Regions from separate parts of the Paenibacillus kribbensis genome, predicted to be linked through region 1. Evidence: riboswitches for the same ligand, from Rfam matches in the RefSeq annotation. Region 1 holds a riboswitch; the other holds the start of a gene.
The links. Region 1 has a riboswitch for S-adenosylmethionine ahead of B4V02_RS04790 (methionine ABC transporter ATP-binding protein). Riboswitches for the same ligand answer to the same signal wherever they lie in the genome.

Region 1 (15,939 bases):
ATCAAAGAAGTGCTTCAGGAGCTGCAAAAGGCTGGACTTCAAACTCTGACAGGCGGTGGCGCAGAGATTTTGTCCGACGAATATCGCAAGAAAATGCGTGTTTCCAAGGCCAATGTGGATCGCTATCTTGAAGTACATCGCACGGCTCACAATCTCGGCATGAAAACTCATACGACCATGCTGTACGGTTCGGTCGAATCGTACCAGGATCGTATTGAACATATGCTGCAAATTCGTGAATTGCAGGATGAAACGAACGGATTTATGGTATTCATTCCACTGTCCATGCAGCCAAAAAGCAAAAATGCCAGCATTATGCGCCGCAATTCCGCTTATGAGGATCTCAAAACGATTGCGATCAGCCGCCTGATGCTGGACAATATCAAGCATGTCAAGGCTTACTTCATTAATATTGGCCCGCAATTGACGCAGGTCGCGCTTACGTTCGGCGCCTCGGACGTCCATGGCACGATTGTGCGCGAGCAGATTAGCCATGCCGCAGGTGCTTTAACTCCAGCCGGTTTGACCCGTAAAGAGCTGATTTGGCTAGTTAAAGGTGCAGGACGTATCCCGGTAGAACGGGACACCTTCTATAACGAAATCGAAGTTTTCGACTAATCGAGTCTCTCGACGAATTTAACAAACTCAACGAAACAAATTTATTTCGGATTCAGATTTCCCGCGAGCATTTTTTCCCCATTACTCACACTATGCAGCGACAAGTTGCCTCGGAATACTCCGGCCTGCCTGCCACAGCAGACCGGACTCCGGGTATTATAAACCAGGCTCCAGACCATTTGCCGGGGACACGGCAGCGAAAGGACGGCGGATTTTTGATGAAAAATTTCGTTATTCTGGGGGGCGGCTACGGCGGCCTTACCATTGCCAAAGAATTGCTGGACAAACATATTCCCGACGATGTTCAAGTTATTTTAGTGGACCGGATGCCCTTTCAAGGCTTGAAAACAGAATACTACGCTCTCGCAGCAGGGACGGTATCTGATTTTGATTTGCGGGTGCATTTTCCCAATGAGCAACGCCTGATCCGCAAATACGGAGAAGTCACCTCGATGGATCTGGAGAATAAAATCGTCCATTTTCAGGATGGCGAGCCTTTGCTCTATGATCAGCTTGTGATTGCGCTAGGCTGCACGGACCGTTTTCACAATACGCCGGGGGCTGAAGAGTATAGCTGCACGATCCAGTCTTTTAACCATACCCGTCAAACGTATCTGCGCTTGAATGAAATCAAGCCTTATGGGCACGTTCATATTGTAGGCGGCGGTCTGAGTGGTGTTGAAATTGCTGCGGAGCTGCGTGAAAGTCGTTCGGATTTAAATATTACCATTATGGATCGGGGCGAGCGGGTACTGTCGGCATTTCCGCAACGTTTGTCTGCCTATGTACATGCCTGGTTCAAGGAGCATCAGGTTCATGTACTGAATCATGCTGCGGTTTGCCGTATTGAACCGGGCGCTATCTACAATCATAACGAGCAGATTGTAACGGATGCGGTGGTATGGACAGCCGGGATTCAACCGGTAAAAATGGTGCAGGATTTGGCTGTTCCTAAAGACCCTCAGGGCCGCATCGTGCTCAACGAATATTATCAAATACCGGATCACCCCGAGGTGTACGTGGTCGGGGACTGTGCCAGTCTTCCTTATTCGCCAAGCGCCCAGGCGGCAGAGGTGCAAGGGGAGCAGATCGCACACATTGTACGCGACCTGTGGAAGGGCCAAACGCCTCACCCCCATCCTCTGAAGCTGCGCGGCACATTAGGCGCACTGGGCAAGAAAGCGGGCTTCGGCTATGGCTTTATGGGCAGCACCTCGTTGCGTGGACGAGTACCTCGCCTGCTTAAAAGCGGTGTGCTCTGGAAGTCCAAACGCCATTTTGGCTGAGCGATTGGCTATATAAAACACAAGAAGACCCGCTTTCCAGAGCAGGTCTTCTTCTTGTGTTTCTCAATCCAAATCAAGCTGATCCCATGCCTCAGCTTCCTTGATCTTGCTTATAATCACTTCATACAGCAGCTCTGCTGAATCCGCAGAAACAATCTCACCGTTGACCATCGCATAGGGCTCGGCGTTGCACTGACCACAATTGCTAAGACAGCCGTATTCGATTACATCATAATCCGGATTTTGCTCCAGCCTGGACATAATTTCATCGGTGCCAAAATGCATATTGCTGGTGCAAAATTCGATGATAGGTCTTAACATTTTTTCACCTGCTTTGGATGGCGGGCATTTTAATTTGGCCCGCTTTGTAATATAATGATAAGGTATAGGAAAGGAGTTGAAGTCTAATGAGCGAAGCACAAAGCGTTCAAATGTATGATGAAGTAGCAGATGTACTGGATAAGCTCCGTCCGTTCCTGCAACGCGATGGCGGCGACGTTGAGCTGGTTGACGTTGAAGACGGCATCGTTAAGCTGAAGCTGATGGGCGCTTGCGGTAGTTGCCCAAGCTCCACAATCACGCTGAAAGCAGGGATTGAACGCGCTCTTCTCGAAGAAGTCGAAGGCGTCCAAGAAGTGGTACAAGTATTCTAATGCTTGTTGCATAATGATCATGAGAGTCTTGGCTTCAGTAATGAAGCTCAAGACTCTTTTTATGTGATGCGTCTACCGGAATCTAGCGCTTAAATGGTGGGCCGAATTGGGTCCAACCCGCCCGACACATCCATAATATTGCCTGTTATAAAATCCGAATGCTCCTCACACAAATAAGCGATCACTCGCGCAATGTCCTCCCCACTTCCCGGACGCCCACGTGGTGTCTCTTGATCCTGCAAGCCGATGACGTCGGCAATAGACATTTCCTTATTCGCTCCTCGAATATCTCCGGGACAAATCATATTCACCGTAATGCCATATGGTGCTTCCTCCACAGCCAGTGACTTCGTAAAAGACACCAGCCCCACCTTGGCGGCTGCATAGACAGCGCGATGCGGCCAAGCCCTCGCTTCTCCAGCATGACCAAAGCCAAAATGAATAATACGTCCCCATTGCTGGCTCCGCATATGAGGCAATACCAGATGATCCAGCAGCATGGTGCCAACCAGATTCCCCTGTATCATGGTATGAATCTCGGCTACGCTGTAATCCGCAAACAGACGACGCTCGCGGATGAACGGTCCGGCATTGTTCACCATAATATCTACACCGCCCAGCCGATCCTCGACTTCGCCGATCAGCCTCGTGATATCCTCTTGCATGGAGATATCTCCTTGTAAAGAAAGGCAGCGTACTCCTTTAGACTCGATGACACGCTTCAGCTCCTCGGCTTCAGCTTGGCTATGCACATAATTCAGCGCAATATCACAGCCTTCATCGGCCAGACGCAGAGCGGTCATTTTGCCTAATCCCTTGGCACTGCCTGTTATGAGTGCGACTTTGTCTCTCAACAGTTTTCCTCCTCTTCACAGAGAACGGTCACCCCCAAGTATAAAATATTTAGGCTTCGCCTACAACTCCAGGCAAAAAGAAACCCCAGTCCTCTTGTTCAAGAGAATCCGGGGTTTGCAGTCAACGCATTTTCGTTCCCTACTTAAAATGCCGGGACAATTGCGCCTTGGTATTTGTCTTCAATGAATTTTTTAACTTCCGGAGATTGCAAAGCTTTCATCAGCTTTTGAATGGCTTCGGAATCTTTATTATCAGGACGTGCGACCAACACGTTAGCATATGGGGAATCCTTATCTTCCAAGGCCAATGCATCCTTGGTCGGGTTCAGCTTCGCTTCCAGAGCATAGTTCGTATTGATCAACGCAATGTCCACTTCAGGCAACTGACGTGGCAGCATTGCCGCTTCCAGCTCTTTGAATTTCAGGTTTTTCTTATTTTCAGTAATATCTTTTACTGTAGCTTCGATGTTGCTTTCGTCTTTAAGCTTGATCAGACCTTGCTTAGCTAACAACAGCAATGCACGACCTCCATTGGTTGCATCGTTCGGAATAGCTACTGTTGCGCCATCTGGAATTTCATCAAGCTTTTTATATTTTTGGGAGTAGATACCGAATGGCTCCAGATGAACTGCACCCACAGATACCAGATCCATTTTGCGCTCTTTGTTCATTACATTCAGGTAAGGTACATGTTGATAGAAGTTAGCATCCAGCTGCTTGTCGAACAATTGTACGTTGGGTTGAACATAATCGTTGAACTGAACGACTTGAAGACGAATACCCTCTTTTTCCAGTTGAGGCTTGATCGCTTCCAAAATTTCCGCATGTGGCACAGGGGAAGCGCCCACTTTCAGCTCAACTTCGCGTGGTGCGCCGCCCGTATTTCCAGTCGTTTTTGATGCATCGGATGTCGTGCTCTTCGTGCCGCAAGCAGCCAGCACCGCAATTAATGTCAAGCTTAATACGGCCAATACCCATTTCTTCATGTTATTACCCCTCCAATAATTTGTAATGTTCAGGATTCAGATGCCTGATCAATAAGGATATCTATATGGTTTCCCTATTTTCGAGTATAATGCCGTACCAGACGGTCCCCTGCCATTTGCAGCAGTTGTACCAGTACGACCATGAGCACGACGGCAACGATCATGACAGCCGTTTCATAACGGTAGTAACCGTAGTTGATAGCCAGCGTCCCCAGACCACCGCCCCCGATCATACCGGACATTGCCGTATAGGATACGAGTGTAACGACAGTAATGGTTAATGCGGCGAGCAGTCCCGGCAGTGCCTCACGCAACAGCACCCGACGGATGATTTGCCCAGTTGAAGCGCCCATCGCTTGCGCGGCCTCAATGACACCCTTGTCCACTTCACGCAGAGACGTTTCGACAAGACGTGCGAAGAAAGGGGCAGCCCCGATTACCAATGGCGGAATCGTACCCAGCACCCCGGTAGAGGTACCTACCAACGATCGTGTAAAAGGAATAAGTGCAACGATCAGAATGATAAACGGTACGGAACGCAAAATGTTAACGATGAAGGATAGTACAATGTATATCACTTTCATCAGAGTCAGCGAGGAGCGGCTCGCCAGGAACAATAATACGCCGAGCGGCAAGCCAATAATCAGGGTGAACAGCGCGGATGCCCCAAGCATCTGAAGGGTCTCCACCGTAGAATTCCATAGTTCTTCCCAACTCACTTGCGAAAAATCAAGTTCGCTCATTGTCCGATCACCTCCACATCAAGTCCTTGCCCGGACACTTCGCGCAACGTATGCTCAATATCCTCCTGATTTCCTTCAAAACGAACGATGAGCTGTCCATACGGTACGTTTTTGATGGTGGAGATCGTTCCCTGCAAAATTGCAAAATCAACGCCGGTATGACGGGCCGTACGCGATAGAATCGCATCATATGTTTTGCTGCCCAAGAAGGAAATCCGCACCACCTGCGCCGATTCACCGCCACCTGAGGCCGCAATTGCTGCTTGCAGCTCCTCGGCATGCTCAGACTCCCGCTGGATAAAGTCCTTGGTTACCTGGTGCTGCGGCTTCAAGAACACTTCCGCCACCGGCCCCTGCTCCACAATGTCGCCCTGATGAATCACGCCAACTCGATCACATATGCTTTGAATGACATGCATTTCATGCGTAATCAATACGATGGTCAGATTAAAGCGCTGGTTAATATCCAATAGCAATTTCAGAATCGACCCTGTGGTCTGCGGATCAAGCGCCGAGGTAGCCTCGTCGCACAGCAACACATGAGGATCACTGGCAAGCGCCCGCGCAATGCCTACACGCTGCTTCTGCCCCCCTGAGAGCTGTGATGGATATTTCCCACTGTGTTCTTCCAGACCCACCAGCTCCAGCAATTCTCGAACTTTCTTGTCCACCTGCTGCTTGGGCGTGTTCACCAGGCGCAATGGAAATGCGATATTGTCATATACCGTCGCCGACGATAACAAATTAAAATGCTGAAAAATCATTCCGATTTTACGGCGCTGCTTCTGTAGCTGGGCTTGACTCACGGTGGTGAGATTCACACCGTCTACCCATACTTCGCCTGAAGTGGGCCGTTCCAATAAATTAATACAGCGGATTAACGTGCTTTTTCCCGCTCCGGAGTGACCAATAACTCCAAATATTTCTCCACGCTCTATCGAAAGGTTCAACCCGGACAGCGCACTAACGCGTCGGTTCCCTTTGCCATAATACTTGGTTAACTGCTTAAGCTCTATCAACGTGCTGCGACCCCCTTCACTTTCCTTACCCTTTTAATCGGCAAAAAGAGCCCCTTTCACAGAATGAAAAGGGCCCCGCATGCGAACCTTTTCTCATCTGCCAAAACCGCTAAAACTCTAGCGGTTTTGTAGGAATTAGCACCATCATGTCCCCTCCCGGTGTATTACACCGGGAAAGAACGGGTTGCCGGGCTTCATCGGGCCAGTCCCTCCACCTCTCTGGATAAGAAAAATATATTAAACTCCAGCTTTAGCTGTCCGTTAAGTTTATATTAAAATCATAATTCAAGCATTTTTCTGAAACTAGATTTCAGTATAGATAGTTTACATAGCTTTGTCAAAGGATATTTTCTAATATAATTATGGACGCACTGCCCGGTTCTCCCAATGTTTCGCAGTATAAGAAAAAACGTTGGACAGCGATCTGCACACCATTTCCAGGCCCTGCTGCAAATCCTCCAGATGATGATCCAGATCTTCGAGATGTATCTTGCCGTACAGAGCACGATGTCTTTGCCAGAGATCATCCTGCATTTCCGTATTCATATAGTGTATTTCCGTATTTCGCCGCTTACGCAGCCGATTGATGGCATCAGTATATGTGTTTTTAATATCATTCAAGTTATCGGTCAATACAGGATGCATTTTGAGATACTTGAGCTGCCGCAACACGGTAAAATACGAATAATGGGCCTTATACTCCCCTGTTTTTAAATCATACAGATCATTCAGCCAGTTGCCCAGCTTATCCAGAATGGAGAATACTCGCACAAATCCATCCTTATAAAAGAAAACATACAATGCATAATCGGATTTTTCATCCTCGCTCATATCCTCAGCGTATCCGGCCTTCACTTTCATGCGGAAAAAAGCGGCAGCATGATGGCTCTGCTCCAGCTCATCCAGAGAGGACATCAGACCGCGTGTCAAAATATCCGCCTTACGAAAAGCGTGGGTCGGATCACCACTGGCCTGAATTTGCCGCTCCAGCAGGTTCAACATATCTGACATGCTATTCATGGCATCCAGCAGGACGCCCTTGCTCACACGTGGCGGCTCGCCCAGCAGCTTGCGTATCATGCCCACGCCTCCTTATGACTGTAAAATCCGGTTGTTCAATTCATTAAGGCGTCAAGCGAAATAACTCGTCCACCGTTGATCCACAAGCTTAACAATATCCTCACGCGGCAGCACTTCATCCGGGTAGCCCGGCTTCATGCGAGCATCCACTACAATCGGCAGCTTGTAGTTCAGATGATGCAAACGGACCTCGCTGTCGGCATACATATCTGTAGCCGGGTTAAAACGCGTAAATACCGTCCACAGGAACGAGGCTTGTGAGCGAACAACTTCCGTGGCATCATCCACGATAAAGACGAGGGGCCATTCTTGCTCACTCGCAGCCAGTCGTTCCAATACACGCGCCGCCAGTTCAGGCTCTTGCTCAAAAGTCGCCCCTGATACAACGAGGCAGCCTCCGCAATACGGCTTAATTTCGCGGATACCTGGCAGGTCTCCTCCCTCATAGGTACGAGGCAATTCACGTATTGGCTCTCCTACACCCATCAAGATCGCTTTACTGCCATGATTCAGCTTGCGGCCTGTATAATCGAGCGTATCGTGGGACGTATGATTGAATATGAACAAATCCCTTGCTGGATTGAACCGCTCCAGAATCGTTTCCAGCAGCAGGTTAAAATCAGATAAATCAATGACCCGGTCCGTCAACATCAGGAATTTGGTTAATGACAATTGACCTTGACCCAAAATGGTAAAGCCGGATACCAGCGCTTCACGAGAGTAGCTTTCACGTACGACGGCTGCTGCCAGCGCGTGTACGCCCGTTTCCGCATAAGCCCACAGGGACTTGACGGAAGGCATCACAAGCGGATAGGCAGGCGACAGCAGACGCTGTAAAAATTCGCCGAGATAGTAATCCTCCTGGCGTGGTTTACCTACAATCGTTGCCGGATAAATGGCATCCTTGCGGTGATACATATGCTTGACATGAAATACTGGAAAATCATGCTGTAATGAGTAGTAGCCAAAATGATCGCCAAACGGCCCTTCCGGACGGCGTTCATGAGGCGGTACATAGCCGCTGATCGCAAATTCGGCCTCTGCCGGAATGCGATGACCACCGAGCGGGTCTTCTGTCATTGGCAGTTTGCCTCCCATAATGAGCGAAGCGAGCAACAGTTCAGGCAAATTCTCCGGTGCTGGAGCAATCGCAGATGCAATCAGAGCGGGCGGGCCACCGATGATTATCGTCGTGGGCAATGGCTCATTGCGCAGCTCGGCTTCATGATAATGAAAGCCGCCGCCTTTATGAATTTGCCAGTGAATTCCTGTCGTTTGATCATCATAAATCTGAATACGGTACATCCCCAGGTTATGATCCTTGGCATGCCCCGGCTTCTCGGTGTATACGAGCGGAAGCGTAATGAACGGCCCCCCATCCTCATGCCAGCTCGTCACTCTAGGCAGTGGAGCCAGCGGAGCATCTGTCCGCCGAACACCCAATACAGGAGCCTCGCCATGGGATACCGTTTTCAGCCCTACTTTTAGCATGTCCTTAATCAGGCCACGTTCATTCCATAATGCTTTGGGGGTAGGAGGAAGCAAGGTTTTGGTCGCTCCTACAATCGCATCCATCAGCTGCTCCGGACGAGGACCAAAAGCCATATCTACACGTCGATTCGTACCAAACAGATTACTGGCAACAGGAAACGGGGTTCCTTTTACATTCGTGAACAGCAGTGCCGGTCCTTCTTCCTCAATGACTCTCCGATGGATCTCGGCCAGTTCCAAATAAGGATCGACAGGCGCTTCTATAATTTTAAGATGATTTTCTTTACGCAGCGCTTCAATAAATTGGCGCAAATTCTGGTAGATCAACTGGACGACTCCTCCTAAGCAAATCAAGCCCTCGAGAAACTCGTGGGCCTGGTTTGTTTCTTATATGCTATTATACGTGTTTGAACCCCTCTTGGGCAAAATATCAGCTTTACATAATCTATGAAATACTTAGGTACGTTGTGCTTGGGTCGGAACAAGCTTGCGATCCGGCGACAATTGCCATACACGATAGCTCAAATAACACAAAATGGAGAACAATGTGGCAATCACGAGCATATGTCCCAATACAACAAACATGTAAATTTCAGGTCTGGTGAAATACAGCAAGCTAATTCCAATAATGACCTGAAGTGCTATTAACAATACCGAAACAACACCCAATACACGAATATCCCGGTGCTTCGGGTGATAACGGTATGAGTAGTGGCCTACGGCCAAAATAATGACGAACAGCAGACCGGCTGTAATCTGATGCAGAAGCAGCGGAGATATAATGCCGCCGAGATTTACAACCTTCTGGATGACGGAATGACTGAGAAGCGCACCCGAATAGACAGCAATATACGTATAAATCGTCGATAGCCATATAAAGTTGCGATAGCCCCGGCTGACAGGTTCAGCGACCAATCGCGGAGTATAACGTGAATCCGAATGCTCCTTCCACACCCCCAGCGTCATCATGGTCGCACTGGCAAAAGCGATAAGCGCAAAGCCAAAATGCAGTCCCATGACTGCAGCCGATTGGGAAAATATTACAGCCAATGCCCCCATCGCTCCCTGTATGATGACAAACATGAGCGTTAACAGCGAGAATAACTGTAAATCCTTCCGATGCTTCATAAACAGCAAAAAGCCGACAAAGGAGGCGACAGAAAGCAGACCGGCCATAGCGCTAACAGAGCGGTGAGAGAACTCAATAATGGATGCGATTGTATGTGCCGGAACCAGCTTGCCGTTACAAAGCGGGAATTCCCGTCCACAGCCGAGACCCGAATCTGTCCGTGTCACGACGCCTCCACCGAAGGTAGCCAAAAACATGACAATACATGTTACGAGTGCCAGCCACTTTAATATTCTGATTTTGTTATTCAAAGAACTCACCCGTATCCTTCCAAATATAATATTTATTCACTTCATGTGTTGTGAAATAATCACTTAAAGTAATTATAACTGATATATTGTTCCTTGACATACGCGTTTTGTTGACAAAATGTGAACGTGTCCGTAAGAAAGCCGCCTCCTTTGGCAGGAAGCGGCTTTCTGTTTGTCCTGATGTCTAAAGGTTCCCTTCGGAGCCATCATACATGTACAGCATCTATTATTTTGCCAGATTAGCATGTACTTCTACTGCCCGGTCCAAAAATTGCTCGATTTCCTCACGGGATTTGCGCAGTTTGTTTACCAGACGCACCAGTTCGCGCCCTTCACTGTAAGCGATAAAGCTGGGAATACCCAACACATTCTGCTCCTGGCTGACGCTTTCGGCCTGCTCTACATCAATTTCAATCAATGTAAGCTTGTCTGCATATTGTTGCTCCACCTCAGGCATAAACGGATCAATAAAATGGCAATCCCCACACCAGTCCGCCTTAAACACAGCTACCGTTACGCCGGGAGTTGATATTGCGTTATTAAAGTCTTCATGAGAGACGATTTTTTGCATTCCTTATTCCTCCTCTAATTTCGGTTGTAAAAAGAACTTGCTGCTTCTATTGTAACGCCAAATTGTACTTTTGATAAGACAAGGCCGATCTTGGCCAGGGCAATCCGCATCAAAATACCGTTATTTCCTCGCACATACCATAAACAGCGGGGACGTTGAACTGGTCCAAACAGTGGAATAATCAATAAGCTTGTTCTTTTCATCATAGATTCGCTTTTCGATATCCAGATCCAGTACAATTTGTTTCATTCCAAGTGAGAGCAGAACTTCCACATCCCACTGAGGGCGTTTCTTTTTGCAGATGTATAGTGATTTGGCGATGGCATTCCGTTCTCTCAGCTGTTGTTGGGTTTGTGTCGGATGAGAAGGCTTTTCTCCTCTTTCGTCAGCCTGTTTGAATGCCTGACCGTAGTTGGCGTCAAAATTCAAGAGGGTTCCGCCAGGCGCAAGTACACGGTACATTTCGCTGTAGGCTTTTTGCGGATCAGGCAACGTCCATGTCACATTTCGGGTAATAATGAAATTGAAGCTGGCGTCAGGGAAATCAAGCTGTTGCGCATCCATTTGCCGAAAGGTTATGCCAGTATAGCCAAGATTTCTTGCATTGGACTCCGCGTTCATCAACATGGCGTGAGAATAATCAATACCTGTAACTTCACAGTCCAAGTCACGCATAATGAAAGCGAAAAAGCCGGCGCCTGTGCCTAGATCAAGGACCTTCAAGGGGCGGGATGCAGGCATATGCTCTTGGATTATCTTCGTATAGATCTGGCGTAACCCGCCTTCAAAGTCATGCATCCGCAGTCCGCTGAATTCATCCGCTCGTTCTGTCCAGTAGTCATTAATCCGTTCTTGCATCTGCCTCTACTCCTCCCGCGATACAGCTTCTTTTTTTGGTACCGGCTATCGAAACCATCGTAACCGGAATACCATACAGTTCTTCCATGTTTTTCTCCGTGACCACTTCATCTGGCTCTCCGAAATGAACAAAACAGCCATTTTTCAGCACTGCCGTATAATCGGCAACCTCCAAAGCATGGTCAGGATAGTGAGATGTCATAATGATGCCAACTCCTTTTTGCTTCAAGCTCTTGACGATTTGCAGGAAACGAAACTGATTTCCAAAATCCAGATGAGAAGTAGGTTCATCCAGCAGCAAGATTTGCGGTTCCTGGGTTAAAGCGGCAGCCATCATCACGAGTTGGCGCTCACCGCCCGAGATATTGGTGTAAATCTTCCCGGCCAAATGTTCGATGCCCAAAAAAGACAAGTTGTCCAGCGCGACCAGCTTGTCTTTTTTTCCCGGTGCTGAGAGATAGCCCAGGCGGGCAGTTCTCCCCATCGTGACCACATCCAGAACGGTAAAAGGAAATGTTGGCGTGTGCATTTGCGGAATATATGCCATACAAGAAGCCAATGTTTTGGTACTGTAGCTTTGGATGGGTCTGTCATCCAAGTATACCTGTCCTTTGCTGGGGTTGTGCTGGTTGACCAGGCATTTTAACAGTGTACTTTTGCCTGTGCCATTGGGTCCTAGAATGCAAAGCACGTTTGGAGAAGTGACCTCAAATGAAATATTGTGAAAGATTTCCCGCCCGTTTTTATAGTGAAAAGCCAGGTTTTCTGCCGTAATTTCCATTACCAGTTCACCTTCTCTCTGAACATGAAGTAGGCAAATAAAGGTGTGCCGACAATCGCTGTAATGACTCCCAGAGGGATTTCTTCTGCCGTCAGCGTTCGGCATAAATCATCAATAAGCAAGAGATAAGAAGCACCAAGGCAAATGCAGGCAGGTAATAATTTCCGGAAATCAGGCCCAACCAGCATTCTGCCCAAGTGAGGAATGACCAGTCCTACCCAGCCAATCACGCCTGATATACTGACCGCAGCGGCTGTTAAAATACTGCAACAAACAATAATGATAATCCGGTCGCGTCTGACATCGACTCCATATGACTTTGCTTCTTCATCGCCCAGGCTCAATACATTCAGCCTCCAGCGAAACAACCAGATGACAGTGATAAAAATTACAAACAGTGGCAGCGCGGTCAACAGCAATGTTGTGTTGACAGCAGACAAGCTGCCCATCAGCCAGAATACAATGGCAGGAAGTTTCTCGAAAGGGTCTGCAACAAATTTAATCAGTGAAACAAGTGCCGAAAACAACGAGCCGACAATGACACCGCCCAAGACCATTGTAATGGTTGAATTTTTGGCTCGCAGACTAAACAGAAATGTTAGACCTACGGCAACCAGACTAAAAATCATCGCAGATACCTGAATAGCAAATGAGTTATTCAGCAACAGAATAGCCAATGCGGCTCCAAATCCGGCGCCGTTGGAAACTCCCAAGGTGTAGGGCGATGCCAAGGGGTTGCGAAATAATCCCTGGAAAACAGCACCTGATACTGCTAACCCGGCACCAACCAGCATTGCAGCAATGGCCCTCGGCAGCCGCACCTGTACAACGATGTTCTCAGCCAAAGCCGTCCAGGTCTGATCATAAGGAATCAGTTTGCTCAAGAGAATTCGGCACACCTCTGTTGTTGTTACATGGAATTTGCCCATCATGAGAGATAGAACGAATACAACAACAGGGAAAATGACCAGAAGGACCCAAATCACGTGAGGAATTATAGGTTTGATCTTCTCATAATGTTTTGAAATCGCACGCATCCAGACTAATCCTTTCTGCACTGTAAAAAACAATCACTGCATTAGCAGTGATTGGAGGGCAGTTATTCTTGTTCTTTATAAGCGATGCCATAGAATTTTTGGTAGAAAGATTGAACCATCGCGTCCAGATCAACTTCCTTGAACGCTTCCGGATACAAGGTTTTTGCCAGCCAGATTTCTCCCAGTGCCATAGATTCCGGTGTAGGATTACCCCATGGTTTTGTATAGTCTGGTGCGATAATCAGCTTGTTGTTTTTCACGGCGTCAATAGCTGCCCAGGCTTTATCCTTTTTGATGTCATCCAGTACAGATTTGTAGCGGCTTTGGACAAAAATCACTTCAGGATTCCATTGAGCTACCTGCTCAACGCTAACTTGCTTGTATCCCTTGATGGTTTCGGCAACATTACGAGCGCCGGCTTTGGCCATGGCTACACCCACATATTTACCTGTCCCGTATGTATACATTTTTTCATTGGCCATATACACTTTGATCCGGCTATTCTCAGGAACTTCATTCAGGTGTTTGGCTACAATAGCCCGATTTTTAGCAACATAGTCCCATAATTCAGTTGCTTGTGCTTTTTTATCCGTAATTTGACCAATCAGGTTGATCGCTTGTTTAAGCCCTTCCGTATAGGCTTCATCTGGATTGACAAGATCAGGATGGATCGTGGATGCCTGCTCTTTGTCTGCTACATATAAAGTGATGCCCACGACGGGGATGCCCAGTTGTTCAAGTTTGGCAATGGATTCTTTGGGAACCTTGTTGGATACAAACACCACGTCCGGCTTTAAATCAGCGACGGCTTCTACATTTAATTCCGAGATCGTCCCCGGAGTTGCCAAATTTCGGATTCCTGGAAAAACATCGGCAGTATAGCTTCCAAGCAAACTTTCCCAGTCGCTCAGTACACCTACCAGCTTGTCCTGAGCATGTAGTTCAAGCATGATATCCAACGTGTGGTGTTGGAGAGCTACGATTCTTTTTACATTTTTCGGAATTTCAACCGTTCTGCCTAATTGATCGACAATAGTATAGGTTTGTTTGTCAGCAGTGGTGGCCTGACTGCCAGATTGAGTTTCACTGGCTGGTTTGGTTTGATTTCCACATCCATACAGGGGCAACGCCAGTAAAAACACACACAGAAGCATGACTAAGACGACTCGACGGTTTTTCATTCAATTTTTCCTCCCAGTTTATAAAACACATGATGTAAAGTGAGTTCTCTATTTCTAGCACACACTAACACAGGATTATAAAACAGGAAGAACGATAGTTCAATGATATATATAGCTATACCTTGATATATATAGATATATCTTGATATATATAGATATACTCTGATATATATAGATATACCTTGATATATATAACTATACATTCATGGTTCATGAACAGAAAAGGATTCGATTCCCCATCATAGATTGGAATATCTGCCATTAAGGCATACTAGAGCTATAAGGGAATGCATCTGAATACTGTGAAAGGAAGTAATCAAAACAATGTCTCTCACCGAATGGTTTCATATAGCAACAAAGCAGCTTCAAGACGGGCTAAAGCTGCTCGGTACTGTTCCGCGTGTTGCGGAGGAGGCTTGGGAGGGCAAACGGGCAGCCTGGACCGAATCCCGCAAGCTGCGTTATCCATTGCGTGAGCTGCCGTGGGATAATCAAGCCGCGCAGGCTGCAGTGGATGAAGCCGAAGCACTCATGCTGACGAACGGACCGGCTACGCGGCCCTCTTCGTTGAATATGCCTTTATGTGAAACAGATTGTGAGCTGCTGGAGCGGATCAAGAACGATACCGCACAGCAGAATCGCAGCAATATCACACGGACTGCCGCTTACCTCGACTGCTATCGCGGCTATCCGGAATTGCATTGGGCCCTGCTGGCTCATCTCGTTTCCCGCAACGGCGGTTACAATATGACCGATCTCAAAGGCGGCCTGATTGGCAACCTGTTCGGCGAACAGGAAAAGGAGTGGCTGTATCGGCTGCTGGAGCGCTGTAACGCGCTCATTTTTCAGGACGCGTATCCGCAGCTCCAACTGTACATGCACAGCCGCCGTTTGGGACGGAGCTGCTTTCATTTATTGCCCTATTTTCACGTATCGCCTTTCATGAAACCCTTTTGGGAACGCTTCTGGGCTTGGCGGGATAGCTCTCTGTTGACCGTCGCCCTCATTATTAACGAACAGAACTATATTGAGGGCCGTGTTGTGAAAGACCCGTATTTTCAAAAATTTGTGATGCACAAGCCTGGCTTTTATTTGCATGATTGGCTTCAGCTCAACCAGATTATATTTCCGCTGGGATTGAATGGCGGGCTCGCCGGACTGGTGATGGAACGTTTTGGTCATCTGGGCGAACGGATCGGCTTTGGTAAAAGCCTCTATGCCATGCTGTTTGGCCACCAGCAGGTGCTGGATCAAGTGTCAGCCTTCGTGACCAGCGTGCCGCATACCGGTTCACGCAGCGACTATTGGCCTGGACTGTTCACCTCGTATGAACAAAAAGCGCTGCGCTCTCTTCAAGAGAACGCAACGCTTTTAGCACATGAATGGCTGCCGCCGGGAAAA
Region 2 (15,939 bases), 2.9 Mb from region 1:
TCGGCAAAAGCAATCAGCTTAATGTTACGAAGCAATGGCTCCACATAGCGAGCATCCTTTACTTTAAAGGAGAAAATACCTGTATTGCCGCTGGATTGTCTGTTTTGTATCTCCCGACCCGGATGACCTTCGAGCCCTGGATAAAATACTTCCGCCACTGCAGGGTGGGTCAATAAATAGTTAGCAAGTACCGTCGCATTATGCTCATGTCGATCCATACGCAGCGCCAGCGTTTTCATGCCCTTCATCAATTGATAGCTGTCGCCCGGGGAAAGCACAGCTCCTATAGAATTGTGAAGGAAGGAAATTTCGTCCGACAGCTCTTTGCCCTTGGTTACAATCAAGCCTGCCAGCACATCATTGTGTCCACCCAAATATTTGGTTGCGCTATGTACCACAATATCGGCACCCAGCTCCAAAGGACGCTGGAAATATGGTGTTAGCAGCGTATTATCTACAATGGTAAGCAACTGACGTTGTGATGCCCATTCAGCCACCGCTTGAATATCCGTAATCATCATCAACGGGTTCGTAGGCGTTTCTATGAATACAGCTTTGGTATTCGGTCGACATGACTGTTCAAGCGCTTCAAGGTCATTTGTATCCACATAACTTGCCGTCACGCCGAATTTAGATAAAATGCGCTCCAGCAAACGATATGTCCCGCCATAGAGGTCCAGCGATACAATGAGGTGATCTCCCTGTCCAAACAAAGCAAATACCGTTTGCAGCGCCGCCATGCCGGAACTGCATGCAAAGCCTGCATCACCAGATTCCAGTACAGCGGAAGCCTCTTCCAGTACCTTTCGCGTCGGATTAGTCGTCCGGATGTAATCAAATCCTGTGCTTTGGCCCAGACGGGGATGGCGGAACGCCGTAGCTTGATAAATCGGATAATTAATAGCCCCGGTTACTGGCTCCTCCACTGAACCGATCTGTGCCAATTTGCTTTCGATTTTCCACTGTTTCTCACTCATATGAATCCTCCCATTAACTTCCATATTAGATGATGTAACATATGCTGCAAAAATGGATGATCAAATACTATACTGCTGCGCTACTGCAAGGTGGTACTGCAGAAAGGTAAATTTCAAGCCCCTTTTTAAATCTGGGGCCCGATATCGTAAGGTGTTTCCTGGTATACATAATAGTTAAGCCAATTAGAAAATAATAAATTGGCATGCGCACGCCAGATAGAGGGCGGTGTGCGTTTAGGATCATCGTCCGGAAAATAGTTTTTGGGAACTTCAACATCCAATCCTTTAGCCACATCACGATCGTATTCCCATTTCAGCGAGAGTGGATCATATTCGGAATGGCCAGTTACAAAAATTTGTTTGCCATCACACGTGGCGACCAGATACACTCCAGCTTCCTTGGATTCGGATAAAACCTCTAATTCGGCAATGCGATCAATATCCTCTCGCCGAACCTCCGTATGCCGGGAATGAGGAGCATGAAAAAGTTCATCAAAGCCACGTAACAGCTTCACTTTAGGCTTAATAACCGTGTGTGGAAATACGCCAAAGCATTTGAAGTCGAGTCCGTATTTGGGGACCCCGAAATGATGGTATAGACCTGCCTGTGAGGCCCAACAGATATGCATGGTCGAAGTGACATTCGTTTTCGTCCATTCAAAAATTTGCTGGATTTCCTTCCAGTAGTTCACATCTTCAAACTCAAGCTGCTCTACCGGGGCACCTGTAATAACCATACCGTCAAAACGACTGTTCTTGATCTCGTCAAACGTTTTATAAAACATGTTCAAATATTCTTGTGATGTATTTTTGGATACATGGGACTTCATGTGTACCAATGTAACGTCCACTTGCAGCGGGGTATTGCCGACCAGTCGCAACAGTTGGGTTTCTGTCGTCTCTTTTGTAGGCATCAAATTCAAAATGGCGATGCGCAACGGACGGATATCCTGGTGATAGGCCAGGCTTTCATCCATTACGAAAATATTTTCGCCCTCCAGCACTTCTTTGGCAGGTAGTGTATCCGGAATCTTAATCGGCATGTAACTCACTCCTCGTTAGTAAGTTTTGCGAAAATCGTCTTGTCGAGATGCCGGGCATATAATAAAAAGACCTTTCTCAGTTAGAGAAAGGTCATATTTGTATCCATATGCGCCTCTCTCATCTGTCAGGGCAGCACGCTTGTATACAAAGCGCACGTCCTGCAAGAATTAGCACCGTGCGATTAGAATCGCCGGTTGCCGGGTATCATCGGGCTAGTCCCTCCACCTGCTCTTGATAAGATTTCGCTGTATTCTTTTAGGTTTACAATGTTCTTTTTAAACACTTTAATGCATCGGCTGGGCTTCGTCAAGATGGGACTTGTAAATTCGTGTCCTCCATTCACATTTTGTCTACCTTTTCCATAGGTTAAACCATCCCCCTCTTATCGCTGAAGCTCTCGTCACTACTGTTGATTCAGCCATGATTTTGCGCTTGAAAGGCCGTAGGCCGAGCGTTATACTATACAAGTGCTAATAGGCAAAATAATGGTGCAACAGTGCAGATTTTGAGTGCTTTCTGCGTTATTGTGGCAACCTAAAAAGAATATTTGTGAGGTGAATCCGGAATGGAAGGCGACCCGAGTCCGAATAGGCGGCGATCCCTGAACAACAGCATAGGAATGACTTTAGCTTGCCGAAAGACGGGACGCCAGGCTCTGCATGCTCCAAAAGCCTTCGGCTTTTAATGGGAATGCTCGCTTATCCGAACCGGCTAACCGGCTAACTGAGTCCATTCCTTATGCTTAAGGTACACGTATTTCCGTTGCGACGGAGCATAAGGAGTGACATATATGAAAATCCGTTTGGTAAACAACGGGGTTTTTACCCCTGTCGAAGAAATTGAAATGGCGCTTACTGCACCGGCAGAAGGCTTTTACTGGATTGATGCCGATGTTGAAGACCTGGCAGTGCTCCAGCCTTTATTCTCCATGCATGATCTTGCGGTAGAGGACTGTTTGAGCGAAGAAGAGCAGCGTCCGAAGATTGAAATTTACGAAAGCCATTATTTTATCGTTGTAAACAGTATTCGTTTTGATGATGAAGAAATATTTTTGCGTGCTTTGAACATTTTTCTCGGTCGTCATTTTATCATTACGGTGACCAAGCAAAAAATCAACGAGCTTCGCACTCTTAAGCCTTTGCTGTGGGAGCAGGAAGTAAGTCAGCCGGACCGTTTTATGTATCTGCTGATCGACTTGATCGTCGATAATTATTTTCTGGTTGGTGACCGGATTGAGGTCCGCATTGAAAAGCTGGAAGAAGATATTCTAATGCATACGAAAAAGTCGCATTTGAATGAGATCATCGGCTTGCGCAGTGAGATTTTGTGGCTGAAAAAGGTGCTGGGACCGCAAAAAGAGGTCATTAATACCTTGAATAAACGGGATTTACGCCTCATCGACGATCAATTGCAAAAGTATTTTAGCGACATTTATGAAAATGCTGTGAAAATTTCGGAGACTTTCGAAACTTACCGCGACTTGATGGGTAACCTTCGAGAAGCTTATCAATCCAGTATTGCCAACCGTGCCAATGATATTATGCGCGTGTTTACAGCAATTACGACCATATTCATGCCATTGACGGTGATTACCGGAATATATGGAATGAACTTCGACAATATGCCTGAGCTTCATACACATTATGGCTATTTCGTTGTTATTGGTGTTATGGTGGCGCTGGGCGTGAGTATGTTCTTTATTTTCCGCAAGAAGGACTGGGTTTGAAAGGGAAAAAGAGTAGCCAAGGCAGCAGCCGTATCCGGTCAGGATATAGCTGCTGCTTTGTTGTATTGTTGTGTATTTCCCCCGCACAATCACTACTTCTATTCACAAAAGCACTGACCTATTTTGCCTTTCGGCGAATGATCGGTGCTTCCGATTTTGTATTAGGTTATCCCACATGTCGATCTGCTGTCCCCTGATGTCGGAAACGGATACGGATTAGACGCAAACGCTCATAAACTTGATCCAGCCCTGTTTCTGCCGCCTTTTCCTCGCCGTACACTTGCAGCATGACGGGCTTGAGCAGCGTATCCCCTAACTCTTCATAGGCAGACCAGATGGCTGCCTGCTCTTCCTCGGATACGTTCACCAGTTCCTTACGGATTAGCTTCTCCATATCAAATCCATCCCTGTCCAGATGCTCCACAGCTTCAATCATCTCTCTACGATGCAAGCCTGCCTTCATTCCGATGTGTTCCAGTGAAAGACCGTCTGAAATACCTTCAATAATCGTTTTTGTCAGGCTGAATTTGTTCAGCTCCTGTCTGTACTGGTTCTGTTTTTGTTTGTACATCCATGACAAAAAAACTTCTTCTTCCAGCGTCTCGGTTACCCAATTCAACGGAAATGATGTGGTCCGGTCATTTTGTGTCGTAATAGCCAGCAGCTCCTTCCCATATTGAGACATCTTGCCCTGGCCCACACCGGGCAGCTCCAGCAATTCCTCTTCCGTATGGGGAAGATAAACGCTAATGAGTCGGAGCAACCGATTCGTAGCAATAAAATAAGGGGCTTTGCGCTCGGCGGCTGCCTTTTGCCGTCTCCACATTGTCAATTGCTCATATACATCGTCACGCGGAAATAAATCGCAATAACAGTACAGCTTTTGCAGCGATTGCCCCCGTCCTGCTGCTCCTTCCTGCTCATGAAAAACCCCATGGATCAAGGGTCTGTAGCCCTCAGCCATCTTGAGCGCCAGCTCATGGCGGTACACATGCAGCAATTCCTGCCACAAGCTGCCCTCATACCAAAGATCATCCGTGCTTTCATCCAAGCCATGGTGCGTACTCCAGCCAGCACTCCATATCCCTTCATGTTGCCCAATCCATACCTGGGCAAAGCTCTCATCGCCATGTTCATTCCGTTTGGACAAGCGATTTAAAAATACAATCTCCATGATTTTCCTCCCTGTGTATCGTTGATTACAGTCCCGCACAACGCAAAAACACAAAAAAAAGCACCTATCCCGCGTATTCGCAAGAAAGGTGCTTCCCTTTTTGAGCCGTACTATACTGTTGTTTATATGATAACCGTACCTTGGAGCGTCGTCAACCAGAAATTCTCAACGACTTAGCTTTTCCTTTGCCAAGGCAAGAGCACCACACAATCCGGCATTGTCACCCAATCCCGGACTTACGATATATTGATCAATGTCTGTTGTCAGACTCGGATGCTGTACATAGCCGTTCAAAAGCTCTTGAAGCTTGCTGCGAACAAGCGGGAACAACTGCTCCTGCTTCATTACGCCTCCGCCCATAATAATCTTTTGCGGTGACAGGATTAATACATAGCTCATCAAAGCCTGTGCGAGATAATACGCTTCCATTTCCCATGCCGGGTGATCAACAGAAAGTTCATGTCCCTTAACCTTCCATCTTTTTTCGAGCGAAGGACCTGCTGCCAGTCCTTCCAGACAATCTCCGTGATAAGGGCATGTACCCTCATAAGTATCCTCTGGATGACGACGCACCAGAATATGCCCCATCTCTGGATGTGATAATCCATGAATCAGTTTACCCCCAACCAAAGCACCTGCCCCGATCCCTGTACCTATCGTAATGTACAGACAGCTGTCCAATCCCTTGGCCGCGCCCCAGATGGATTCACCCAATGCTGCTCCGTTCACATCGGTGTCAAATCCCATCGGTACATCAAAATGCTCCTTCAGCTTGCCAATCAGATTGTAATTCCCCCAATGCGGCTTGGGTGTTGTCGTAATATAGCCATATGTATCACTGCCCTCGATAGGATCAATCGGTCCAAATGACCCTACTCCCAGCGCTTCAATACCCTTCCCTTCAAAGAATGAAATGACATTCTCCATCGTTTCCGCTGGTGTGGCTGTTGGAAAGCTCGCACGCTCCAGTACCTCTCCCTGTTCATTGCCGATTCCACATACAAATTTGGTACCGCCTGCTTCAATTGCTCCCAATACTGTCATAGCTTCTGCTGTCCCCTCTCAATCGTTGTCCGTTTCACTATCCACTATATTCACCTGAAACGTGCTCAAGGTCAATCCCCTGATCACAATTGTATATAATCCTTCACATGACTGTTTCTTTGTTGATGCCTATGGCACAAAGAAGGACACTAACGATCCAAACGTCAGCATCCTCACAGGCACTTTGCCTGAATACACCATGTGAAGCATAGCTGCCTCATTATTGATCTATGATCCGGTGGCAACCCCCATCAACGTACATAAGCTTTTCATTTCAAGCTGCTCAAACTTGTCGACAATTTGCACATGATCCAGTGTCAGCAGACAGCTGTCCAAAGCACACGCTACAGGCACATCACAATGAATTTTAGCAAGCTTGCGTGAAAGATGCAGCATATCCAGATCGCTCTCAATCTTTTTGCGCACCGATGGCGTCAACTGATCCAGATTCTCCAGAATACCTTCAATGGAGTCATATTCCTGCACCAGCTTGAGCGCTGTTTTCTCACCAATACCGCGTACCCCCGGGTAATTGTCGCTCGCATCCCCCATTAAGCCTTTGATGTCTACTACTTGGCGCGGCTTAAGCCCTTTTTCAGCCAACAATGTCTCCGGGGTATACACCATATAGTTGCCGTGGCCTTTTTTCATAATGATGACCCGTGTCCGCTCATCCACCAATTGAAGTAAATCATGATCCCCTGAGAGAATCATCACATCCATGTCCTCATTTTGCGTATAATGGCGTGCGAGCGTGCCGATGCAATCATCCGCCTCAAAGCCTTCAGCTCCAATGTTGGGAATGCCAAGGCTGTCCGTCACTTCACGAATCAATGTAAACTGGGGAACCAAATCATCCGGTGCGTCAGCTCGATTTCCCTTATACGCAGCAAAATGCTCCCCGCGAAAAGTCGTTCCGCCCATGTCCCAGCAGCAAATAACGTGAGTGGGATTAAACGTTTGGACAGCATCCCAAAAATATCGAATAAAACCATATATAGCGTTTGTTGGCACTCCAGCTTTTGTGCGACGAATATATCCGTTTGCGGCAGTTGCATAATAAGCGCGGAATAGCAGAGCCATGCCGTCAACCAGCATTATGGATTGTTCATTACGTTGTGTCACAGATTGTATTGCTCCATTCATTCATATTATTTAACCCCAACAGTATACCATATCGCAGAGCGGAATTGGGCGTTATTGAGCACCCCATGCCTCCTCAAATGTTTCCTCTTTGAAGCCTACCGTGACTTTGCTCCCGTCTGTTACGATGGGGCGCTTGATCAATCTCCCATTCGAGGACAGAAGTGAAATTTGCTCTTCACGGCTCATATCTCCGAGCTTGTCCTTCAACTTTAACTCCTTGTAAACCTCACCGCTCGTATTGAAAAATTTCTTGAGCTCCAGTCCGCTTTTACGGATCAAATCTTCCAGTTCCTCCGGTCCGGGCGGTTGCTCAAAAATAGGAATCAGTTCCGGCTCATATCCTTTGTTTTGCAGCCATTTTACTGCATTACGGCAGGTGCTGCATTTGGAATACTGGTATATTTTCAACTGGCTCATTAGGTTAATCCTCCATTTTGTTTCTTAACAGCTCCTGCATTTCGGCCATATCATCCGGTAGAGGAGCACAGAACGTCAGTCGCTCCCCTGTCACAGGGTGCACCAAGGACAGTTCCGAGGCATGCAGCGCTTGCCGAGGCATCTGGGCATCAAGCTGCTCATATTGCTCACGACGCGCTGCGTCATCGGGTATCGCCCGGTACATTTTGTCTCCGATCAACGGGCACCCGATGTACGTCATATGCACACGAATCTGGTGTGTACGCCCGGATTCCAGTTTTAGACCCATTCGGCTCCCTTCGTTCCAGGCTTCCTCCAGCTTGTACATCGTCAGAGCAGGATAACCACTCGGAGTCACCATTCTCATATGCGGATCATCCGGATTGCGATCAATCGGTCCATCCACCTGTCCTTCCGGTTGCCCAGGACACCCGTGCACCAGAGCTGTGTAGCGCTTATCCACCGTTCCCGCAATCATCTGCTCGGAAATATGCTGGTGCACATACGGATTTTTAGCCACAACGAGCACACCTGTCGTCTCCTGATCGAGACGATGAACAGGACGGAACCGGAACAGCTCTCCTTTGGACTGCCAATAATGCACAACTCCGTTAGCCAGAGTGCCTGTGTAATGTCCATGTGTCGGATGAACAATGATTCCCGCCGCCTTGTTTACGACCAACAGGTGCTCATCCTCATACAAAATGTCAAAAGGAATCGGTTCAGGTAAAATATCATCGGAACGCTCGCGCTCCATGCGGATTTCCACCCGATCCCCAGCCTTTACCTTTACGCTGATGTACACTCGTGTCCCGTTCAGCATGATCCCTTGCTCTGTTAGCTTGAGTTTGGATATCAGCTTCCGTGAAATGTTCATTCTTTTCTGTAAAATCGTCTTCAACAGCATGCCCTCCTCCTCAGGAGGGATCATATATACGATAGGTTCATAGTACAAGTCCATCACAAATTCCCGGTTGCCTCCTTATTTGCGGAACACTTTTTTGCTCCGCACATATTCGACATCGGGTACGCCCTGACGCACATTCGCTGTGCGGGCCACGACAAAGAAATAATCGGAAAGACGGTTCAAATACCGACGTACCGCAGGATTAATATCCGTGTGCTTCCCCAGTGTGACAGCACGGCGTTCCGCACGGCGACACACGGTACGGCAAACATGTAGCGTAGAAGACAATGTGCTGCCCCCCGGTATAATAAACCGCTCCACCTTCGGATTTTCCTCCTGACATGCATCAATCCAGCCTTCCAGCCGCTCTGCCAGCTCGTCTTTCACCTTATATTTGCTTTCATTGATTTTGACAAATGCCAAATCCGAGCCGCAATCAAACAGCTCCTGCTGTATTTCCTCCAATTGGGTCCGGATATCCGCAAACTTTTCTCCTTCGGCAAAGCTGATGGCTTGTCCTACAAAGCTGTTCAGCTCGTCGATTGTACCGTATGCCTCCACACGGTCATCATCCTTGGACACCCGACCGCCGATCACCGAAGTTTGTCCCTCATCACCTGTTCTCGTATAAATCCCCATCGTACTCCATCCCCTTTATCATTCCGTTAATGCTTTCAGCACCTTGATGGCCTCATCCTTATTGCTTGTACGTGGAGGCACGGTAGCAAATAATGTTTTTGAGTTATATTTTAAATCCTTGAACATCTTCATCTGCTCCACGGGAATCCCGTATAAATGAGTTTCCTTGATCACATCTGTTCCTTCTTCTCCCTGCCCCTTCTTCTCAAATACACCGCCCTCGAACACACCCCGAGCATACGTTTTTTTGTCAAAGGCATCGTCTAACGGAAGATTCGAGCCATTCTGTCCATACAGCTTCATATCCTCTTCCGGTAAAAGAAACAGATCATGCTCCCCAGCCGCATACTCAACGACCAGTTTCTGCTGGTTGTACAGCGGGCTAACTGAAATTTCGATATTGGGAGCCTGCCCGCCCAGCTTATCCTTAAGCTTTTGTGTCAGCTCATCACGAACGACTGAAGCATCCCCTTTATCCATAATAAAAATGGAAAAGCTGTCCTTGTCCCGTTCACCACATCCGGCCAATAGTGCGAGTGCCAGCATTCCGATAATCCATGGTGACAGCCATTTTATTCCTGCTCTCATCTGTGCGCCCCCTCTTCCATGCCACTAATATATCATAAGTGGTGAACGCAAAAAAAGAAGGCCCTGCGGCCTTCCTCGTACGTTCAACTGACTGCACACGGTCACACCTTGCACTCCGTACCATACAGCTTCATGTATTCATTGATTTTCAAATCGAGCTTGCAGCTGATCTCGATAACAAGATCAGAGGTGAAGGACTGTTCTTCCTGAAACGTCTGCATCATCTCATTGCGCAGAAGCAAAATTTCATCTTCCAGGGAAATGTCGTATCCTATTGAACGCGACGAATGATATCCAACATATGACATGAGCATTCCTCCTGCAATTTGAAAAATTGAACTTCCTGCTTTCGATTTCAAATTATAGCATATAAATTTAGAAATAAAAGACTATTTTCTATTTTTTAACCATAAAAAAATAATTTTAGCCTTCTTTTTTTACTTTTTCTACAAAATGGCCGATCCGATCCAGTGCTTCCGTCAGCTGACCGACAGAGGTCGCATATGAGCAGCGAAGGTAACCTTCTCCTCCCAAACCGAACACATTCCCCGGCACAGCCGCTACCTTCGCCTCAGTCAAAAGGCGCTGCGCAAATTCATCCGAGCTGAGTCCCGTGCTTTGAATACTAGGAAAAACGTAGAAAGCTCCTCGCGGCTCGTGACATTCCAGACCAATGTCCCGGAATCCCTCTACCATTAGACGGCGACGCTGATTATAGGCTTCCACCATACGATCCTTCTCGCCCAAACCATTCCGCAAGCCTTCCAGGGCAGCAACTTGCCCCATGGAGGGCGCACACATGACGGTGTACTGATGGATTTTGAGCATAGCAGCAATCAGGTCGGGATGCCCGCATGTATATCCAATACGCCAGCCTGTCATGGCAAAGGCTTTGGAAAAGCCACTAACGAGAATCGTACGATCCATCATACCCGGCACAGAAGCAAAGCTGACATGCTTATCGCCATAATTCAATTCGGCATATATTTCATCCGAAATAACGATTAAATCATGCTTTTCCACGAGTTCGGCAATCGGAAGCCAATCTTCATAAGTCATCGTAGCTCCGGTCGGATTGCTCGGGTAGCATAAAATCAGCACCTTGGATTTAGGTGTAATTTTAGCCTCCAGTGCCTCAGCGGTCAGTTTGAATTCATCCTTGGCAAATGTTTCGATACCTACCGGAATCCCGCCTCCAATCGAAGTGATTGGAGAATATGAAATGTAGCACGGCTCAGGGACAAGAATTTCGTCGCCGGGTACGATTAATGCGCGCAAGGCAAGATCAATCGCCTCGCTGCCACCAACCGTCACAATAATTTCCTTTTTCGGGTCATAACGGACATCAAATTGCTCATTCAGATATTCACTAATCGCTTCACGCAATTCAGGTGTTCCCGCGTTGGACGTATAGCTGGTAAAGCCTCGCTCCAACGAATAAACGCAGGCTTCCCGCATATGCCAAGGGGTGGTGAAATCCGGTTCACCTACCCCAAGGGTAATAATATCCTTGTTGCTCCCCACCAAATCAAAAAACTTGCGAATACCCGAAGAAGGGATTTCACGTACCAGCGGGGACAAATAGGAACTCATGGCTTTGTTGCTATCGGTAAATGCTTCTGATTTGAGATTCATCATGATCTTCCTTTACGGCGAAATCATCAGACGATTATCTTCCTGATGGTCCTCAAAGATAATTCCGTCCTGCTTGTATTTTTTAAGCGTAAAATTGGTCTTGGTGGACAATACGGAGTCAATAGGTGATAGCTTTTCAGACACAAAATTAGCGACCTCACGGAGGTTGCGGCCTTCAACTTCCACCAGCAAGTCGTATGCCCCGGACATGAGATAAACCGATTTCACTTGCGGATACAAATAGATCCGTTCGGCAATGCCTTCAAAGCCTCTTCCACGCTCAGGTGTAATCTGTACTTCAATCAAAGCAGTAACCTTCTCGTCGTCGACTTTATCCCAATTGACCACAGCGGCGTATTTGACAATCACATGCTGGTCTTCAAGCTCTTTAATTGATTTACACACATCCTGCTCGTCAACCCCCAGCAAAGTAGCCAGCAAAGTCGGTGTTCTTCTTGCATCTTCTTTTAACAATTCCAGTACTTTTAATTTCAAATCATCCAGTTCTGTCATTCTACATAAGGCCTCCATCAAAAGAGATTACTATACATCATACAATACGTACTTTAAACCTGCAAAGAAAAACCGTCCGCCCCGGTAAACCCGGCAGACGGACGGCTGTTATGGGAAATTGCTTTAAGGATGGAATGTCGCGTTTACATATAATAAGGGTTGTGCTGATGGGAAGGCTGGCCCTGTTGATGCATAGGCTGACCATATCCTCCTGCCGAGGACGATTTTTGCTGAATGAACTGCTGGCATTCCTGTTGTTTCTTGCGAGCCTCTTGAATCTGTTTGTCCAAATCGACGCGCAGTGCCTTGGACGAGGCAGAATACATATTGTTCTGACTCATCAGGCGATACAAATCGCCCTGCGCACGCAATGTATCGTTCGTAAGGTCAGTGAACATCTGGCGTACAGATGAACAATTGGATTCGGTAGTCGCCGTTGTATACTCCCCAACTGTACGTTTCAAATCAGCAAGAATGGTATGGAGCAAATCTTCTGCGGGCATAAATGACATATTGTTCTGTGGATACATCCTGTCATACCTCCTTTATGGTAAGTGCTAAATTACTGCTGCGGTTGCATAGGAGCAAGCTGCTGGTGCTGTTGAAGGGCATTTAAGAGCAGGTTCATGTGGTGTTCGTGCGTTCTCGCGAACTGCAAGCAGACTTGTTGAATGGCTGGCTGCTGAATAGACGCTGCTGTCGCCGCACATTGCTTGAGCAAAAGTTCTTCATTAGAAATGGAGTCCACGATGTACTCCAGCTCTTTGCCAGTCAAAGGTTGCATGTTCATAGATTGCATAGTCTGTGCCTCCTTAAAATGTTTTGTTGCACGCTGGTTATCTTGTCCGTTTCGCGAAATACTATGTACGACATGTATGAGATACTACATTTTGCCTATAAGGAGCACAATTTATATGGATCTGATTAGTCGGATTACCTATTGGCAGAGTACCTTGAAGCAGACGCCGGACTTTCCGCCTTTGGCAGAGGATTTGGATTGTGACGTACTGATCATCGGAGGCGGGATAAGTGGGTCGCTCTGCGCTCGGCTATTGAGAGAACGACAGGTAGACACCGTGGTTATTGACAAACGCAAGCTGGTACATGGAAGTTCTTTAGCGAATACCGGATTGCTGAAACATAGCAATGATAAGACCTTGACCTCTTTCATCCATACGTTTGGTGAGGCTAACGGCGTGCTGTTTTACCGGATGTGCAAGGATGCTCTGAATCAGTTGGAAAAGCTGGCCACCACACTGGAAATCGATCCTTACTTTATTCGACGCAGCAGCCTGTACTATGCGAGTACACCGGAGGATGTACAGATCCTGCAGGAAGAATATAAACAGCTAACCCGGTTTGGGTTCCCGGTGGAATACTGGGACGAGCCCCAGGTGGCTGCCCGGTTTCCCTTTCGAAGGCCGGCGGCATTGTACACCCACGAGGATGCCGAGGTTAATCCATTTCGGTTTGCCCGAGGATTGCTGCAATCCGCGAACCGTCTTGGTGTACGCTTGTATGAGCATACGGAAGCCAAGCATTTGGAATTTGGCGAAAATGAGGTCGTTTGCCATACCAGCGATGGAACCATTCGGGCGAAAAAAGTCATTTTTGCCACAGGATATGAAACTCAGGAGATCAAAAAGGATCGCGGAGCCATACTCGAAAGCTCTTATGCTATCGTTACCAATCCTGTTGGGAATTCATCTTTGTGGCACGAGCAGTGCCTGATCTGGGAAACCGCACGCCCCTATCTGTACATACGCTCAACCCGGGAAGGACGTATCATTATCGGCGGTTTGGATGAGCCTGTGCTGAACTCAAACCAGCGTGAAATCAGGCTGCTGCACCAACAGAAAAAGCTGCTGCAAGCGTTACAAGAGCATTTTCCCGATGTGCCATTTCAGATTGATTATGCATGGGCTGCCGTGTTCGGCTCCTCCCATGACGGACTGCCGTATATTGGTCCGCATCCGCGTTTCCCGAACTGTTACTTTTTAGAAGGATACGGAGGAAACGGAACGGTTACCAGCATGATAGCCGCACAGCTGTTGGCTGATGAGCTGACAGGCACACACCGACCAGAAATGGAGCTTTTTTCACTAACCCGTACCGCCAGCCCATCGCCCGATACAACGAAGCCAGTGGTTTAATCATATGTACCGCGAAAAACCTCCAGTCCACGTCTAAAGTGGACTGGAGGTTTTTAATTGTCTTTTCAGACTATTCGGTTTGCTTGTGCCAGCGCTGTGTTTTGGAACGAGTCGCACTTTGACTTTCTTTTTGTTCCATTTTTAGTACATTTCGCATAAAAAACCATCCGCCCACCGGTACTAATGCAAGTCCAATCAGCAGCCAAATCATCGCTCCAGGAGCCTTGCTGATACTTAACACACCCAAAAAAATTAACGTTCCGGTCAATCGGCCGACCATAAGGCATAGTTCACGCAGCACAACAAGTTCCACTCTCTGATTGGCATCTCCTTTACTCGTTCCCATTAGATCAAAGCTTGCCGAGATCATAGGTATCAAGTACAGAGGCATGAACAACGAGGTGCCGATCCCCATAATCAGCAGGGTGCTGTACTCCATACGCCATAATAACGGTAAAATCACAATGACCAGCAGCACGGCACCCAGCAGCATTCCAGCCGATCGATAGCGGGGCTTGAGCCATTTGCCGGCAGCCCAAAAGCTGAAAAATGAAACCGCCGACGTAATAAATGAAAACTGTGCCAGCTTCCACTCCTGCTTTGTCACTACATACACAAGCAGTGTAATCAGGAAGGCAAAAACACCTTCACGGATGCCCTGTGCAACAAGGGATAACGACAACGGACGCCACATACTTTCTTTTTGTGACAATCGTTGCTTAGGCTCCTTCCAATTGTATTTTCCTGTCGTTTTGCGCTTACGAAGAAAGAAACTCAGCACCACCCCCACGACATAAAATGCCAGTGAAATGCTGAAGATCACGCGATAACCGGCATCATCCTCCATTCGGGCAATAATCCAGCCGGACAGCCAAGGACCCACAATGCCAGAAAATGAGCCCAGCAAGCCCACCCAGCCGTTAAAATGATCACGGCTTACCCGGTCTGTGACTTCGAAAAAAATCACATTAAACGCCAGCCAAAATAAACCCAGCGCTGCCCCCAACAACATCCCGAGCGGCCATATGTAGTTTACAGCCTGCGGTCCCGTGTATAATACGACCAAATAAAATAAGCCGGACATGGCGGTCCCTACGCGCAGAGCATTCATTTTGTTATGTTCCTTGACCCATTTTCCAGCCACCCAGACCATAATTCCCAGCGCAATTTGCTGGCTGACATTAAACCAACCGATCATTGCGTAGTCCTGCCTGCTTTTCCACAAATACACGTTAAGAAAAGTGCCGGACAAAGCTGCTGCAAAGACAAACAATCCATTCAGGCTTAGCAGCAGAATGGATTGTCCGTTTAGGTTTGATTTCAATGCAGTTCCCCCTAACCGAAAATCACCCATCAGCTTATGACATACAAGTCAGCTTGCTTTAAGATTTCTTCGATTTAAGATGCCCCTATCAAGCTAGGGACTATCCGGGGAGTTAACTATTTAATTGTTGGAAATACCGCTGAGCTTCTCCAGCATCCGCAGTCGGTCATCCTCTGAAAGCGTCTGCTGAACATGGAAGCAGCTCGGACACACATAAACATTTAAGACAAACGGCAGATCCAGAACAGGTCGGCCAAGCGCAGGAGAGAGCGACGGTTCAAAGCCTTCTCCGGTTACAGTTTGCGATCCCGCATGCAGCATATATTCACCGCACTGGGAGCATTCAAGAACTTCATCCTGTCCATCCAGTATTTGTTCAGCGCCTTGCTCATAAGCCATCAAATCCGCACCGCTTTCTTCAAATTTTTGCAGGGTGTGCAGCACAGGCAGCTTATGAAGCTCATTGTCCTGCAACAATGGGGCGCCCTCTGGCTTTTCAACTACCGCTTCATCCTCGGCTTCATATAAAATATCCTGCTCCTCATCATCGCCAAGCTGAATGCTCAGTGTACGATAGCCCTTTAATGCTTCCTTCTCATGAGAATGGAGCAATGAGCTGCCAGATGCAGCATGATCGTGTTTTGTATGCTCG

Region 2: it holds a riboswitch for S-adenosylmethionine, as region 1 does, so the genes downstream of both, metA (homoserine O-acetyltransferase MetA) here and B4V02_RS04790 (methionine ABC transporter ATP-binding protein) in region 1, are expected to answer to the same signal.

What each region holds. Positions count from the first base shown of each region.
Region 1 is NZ_CP020028.1:1,037,400-1,053,338, reverse strand. It holds gene mqnE (aminofutalosine synthase MqnE) at 1-618, shown strand, start outside; gene B4V02_RS04820 (NAD(P)/FAD-dependent oxidoreductase) at 837-1,904, shown strand; gene B4V02_RS04815 (YuzB family protein) at 1,968-2,225, opposite strand; gene B4V02_RS04810 (NifU family protein) at 2,312-2,557, shown strand; gene B4V02_RS04805 (SDR family oxidoreductase) at 2,647-3,411, opposite strand; gene B4V02_RS04800 (MetQ/NlpA family ABC transporter substrate-binding protein) at 3,555-4,397, opposite strand; gene B4V02_RS04795 (methionine ABC transporter permease) at 4,472-5,140, opposite strand; gene B4V02_RS04790 (methionine ABC transporter ATP-binding protein) at 5,137-6,159, opposite strand; SAM riboswitch class I at 6,250-6,389, opposite strand; gene B4V02_RS04785 (Cthe_2314 family HEPN domain-containing protein) at 6,520-7,239, opposite strand; gene B4V02_RS04780 (UbiD family decarboxylase) at 7,291-9,057, opposite strand; gene B4V02_RS04775 (COX15/CtaA family protein) at 9,187-10,119, opposite strand; gene B4V02_RS04770 (thioredoxin family protein) at 10,337-10,681, opposite strand; gene B4V02_RS04765 (class I SAM-dependent methyltransferase) at 10,802-11,539, opposite strand; gene B4V02_RS04760 (ABC transporter ATP-binding protein) at 11,523-12,320, opposite strand; gene B4V02_RS04755 (FecCD family ABC transporter permease) at 12,320-13,357, opposite strand; gene B4V02_RS04750 (ABC transporter substrate-binding protein) at 13,420-14,538, opposite strand; gene B4V02_RS04745 (DUF2515 family protein) at 14,863-15,939, shown strand, end outside.
Region 2 is NZ_CP020028.1:3,954,720-3,970,658, forward strand. It holds gene B4V02_RS17605 (PLP-dependent transferase) at 1-977, opposite strand, end outside; gene metA (homoserine O-acetyltransferase MetA) at 1,103-2,020, opposite strand; SAM riboswitch class I at 2,136-2,262, opposite strand; gene corA (magnesium/cobalt transporter CorA) at 2,812-3,747, shown strand; gene B4V02_RS17620 (HRDC domain-containing protein) at 3,914-4,921, opposite strand; gene B4V02_RS17625 (ROK family protein) at 5,087-5,965, opposite strand; gene B4V02_RS17630 (5'-3' exonuclease) at 6,194-7,090, opposite strand; gene B4V02_RS17635 (arsenate reductase family protein) at 7,163-7,528, opposite strand; gene B4V02_RS17640 (RluA family pseudouridine synthase) at 7,533-8,489, opposite strand; gene B4V02_RS17645 (cob(I)yrinic acid a,c-diamide adenosyltransferase) at 8,511-9,074, opposite strand; gene B4V02_RS17650 (type 2 periplasmic-binding domain-containing protein) at 9,093-9,662, opposite strand; gene B4V02_RS17655 (aspartyl-phosphate phosphatase Spo0E family protein) at 9,764-9,970, opposite strand; gene B4V02_RS17660 (aminotransferase class I/II-fold pyridoxal phosphate-dependent enzyme) at 10,086-11,297, opposite strand; gene B4V02_RS17665 (Lrp/AsnC family transcriptional regulator) at 11,310-11,810, opposite strand; gene B4V02_RS17670 (spore coat protein) at 11,954-12,340, opposite strand; gene B4V02_RS17675 (hypothetical protein) at 12,373-12,609, opposite strand; gene B4V02_RS17680 (NAD(P)/FAD-dependent oxidoreductase) at 12,725-13,963, shown strand; gene B4V02_RS17685 (MFS transporter) at 14,034-15,287, opposite strand; gene B4V02_RS17690 (hypothetical protein) at 15,408-15,939, opposite strand, start outside.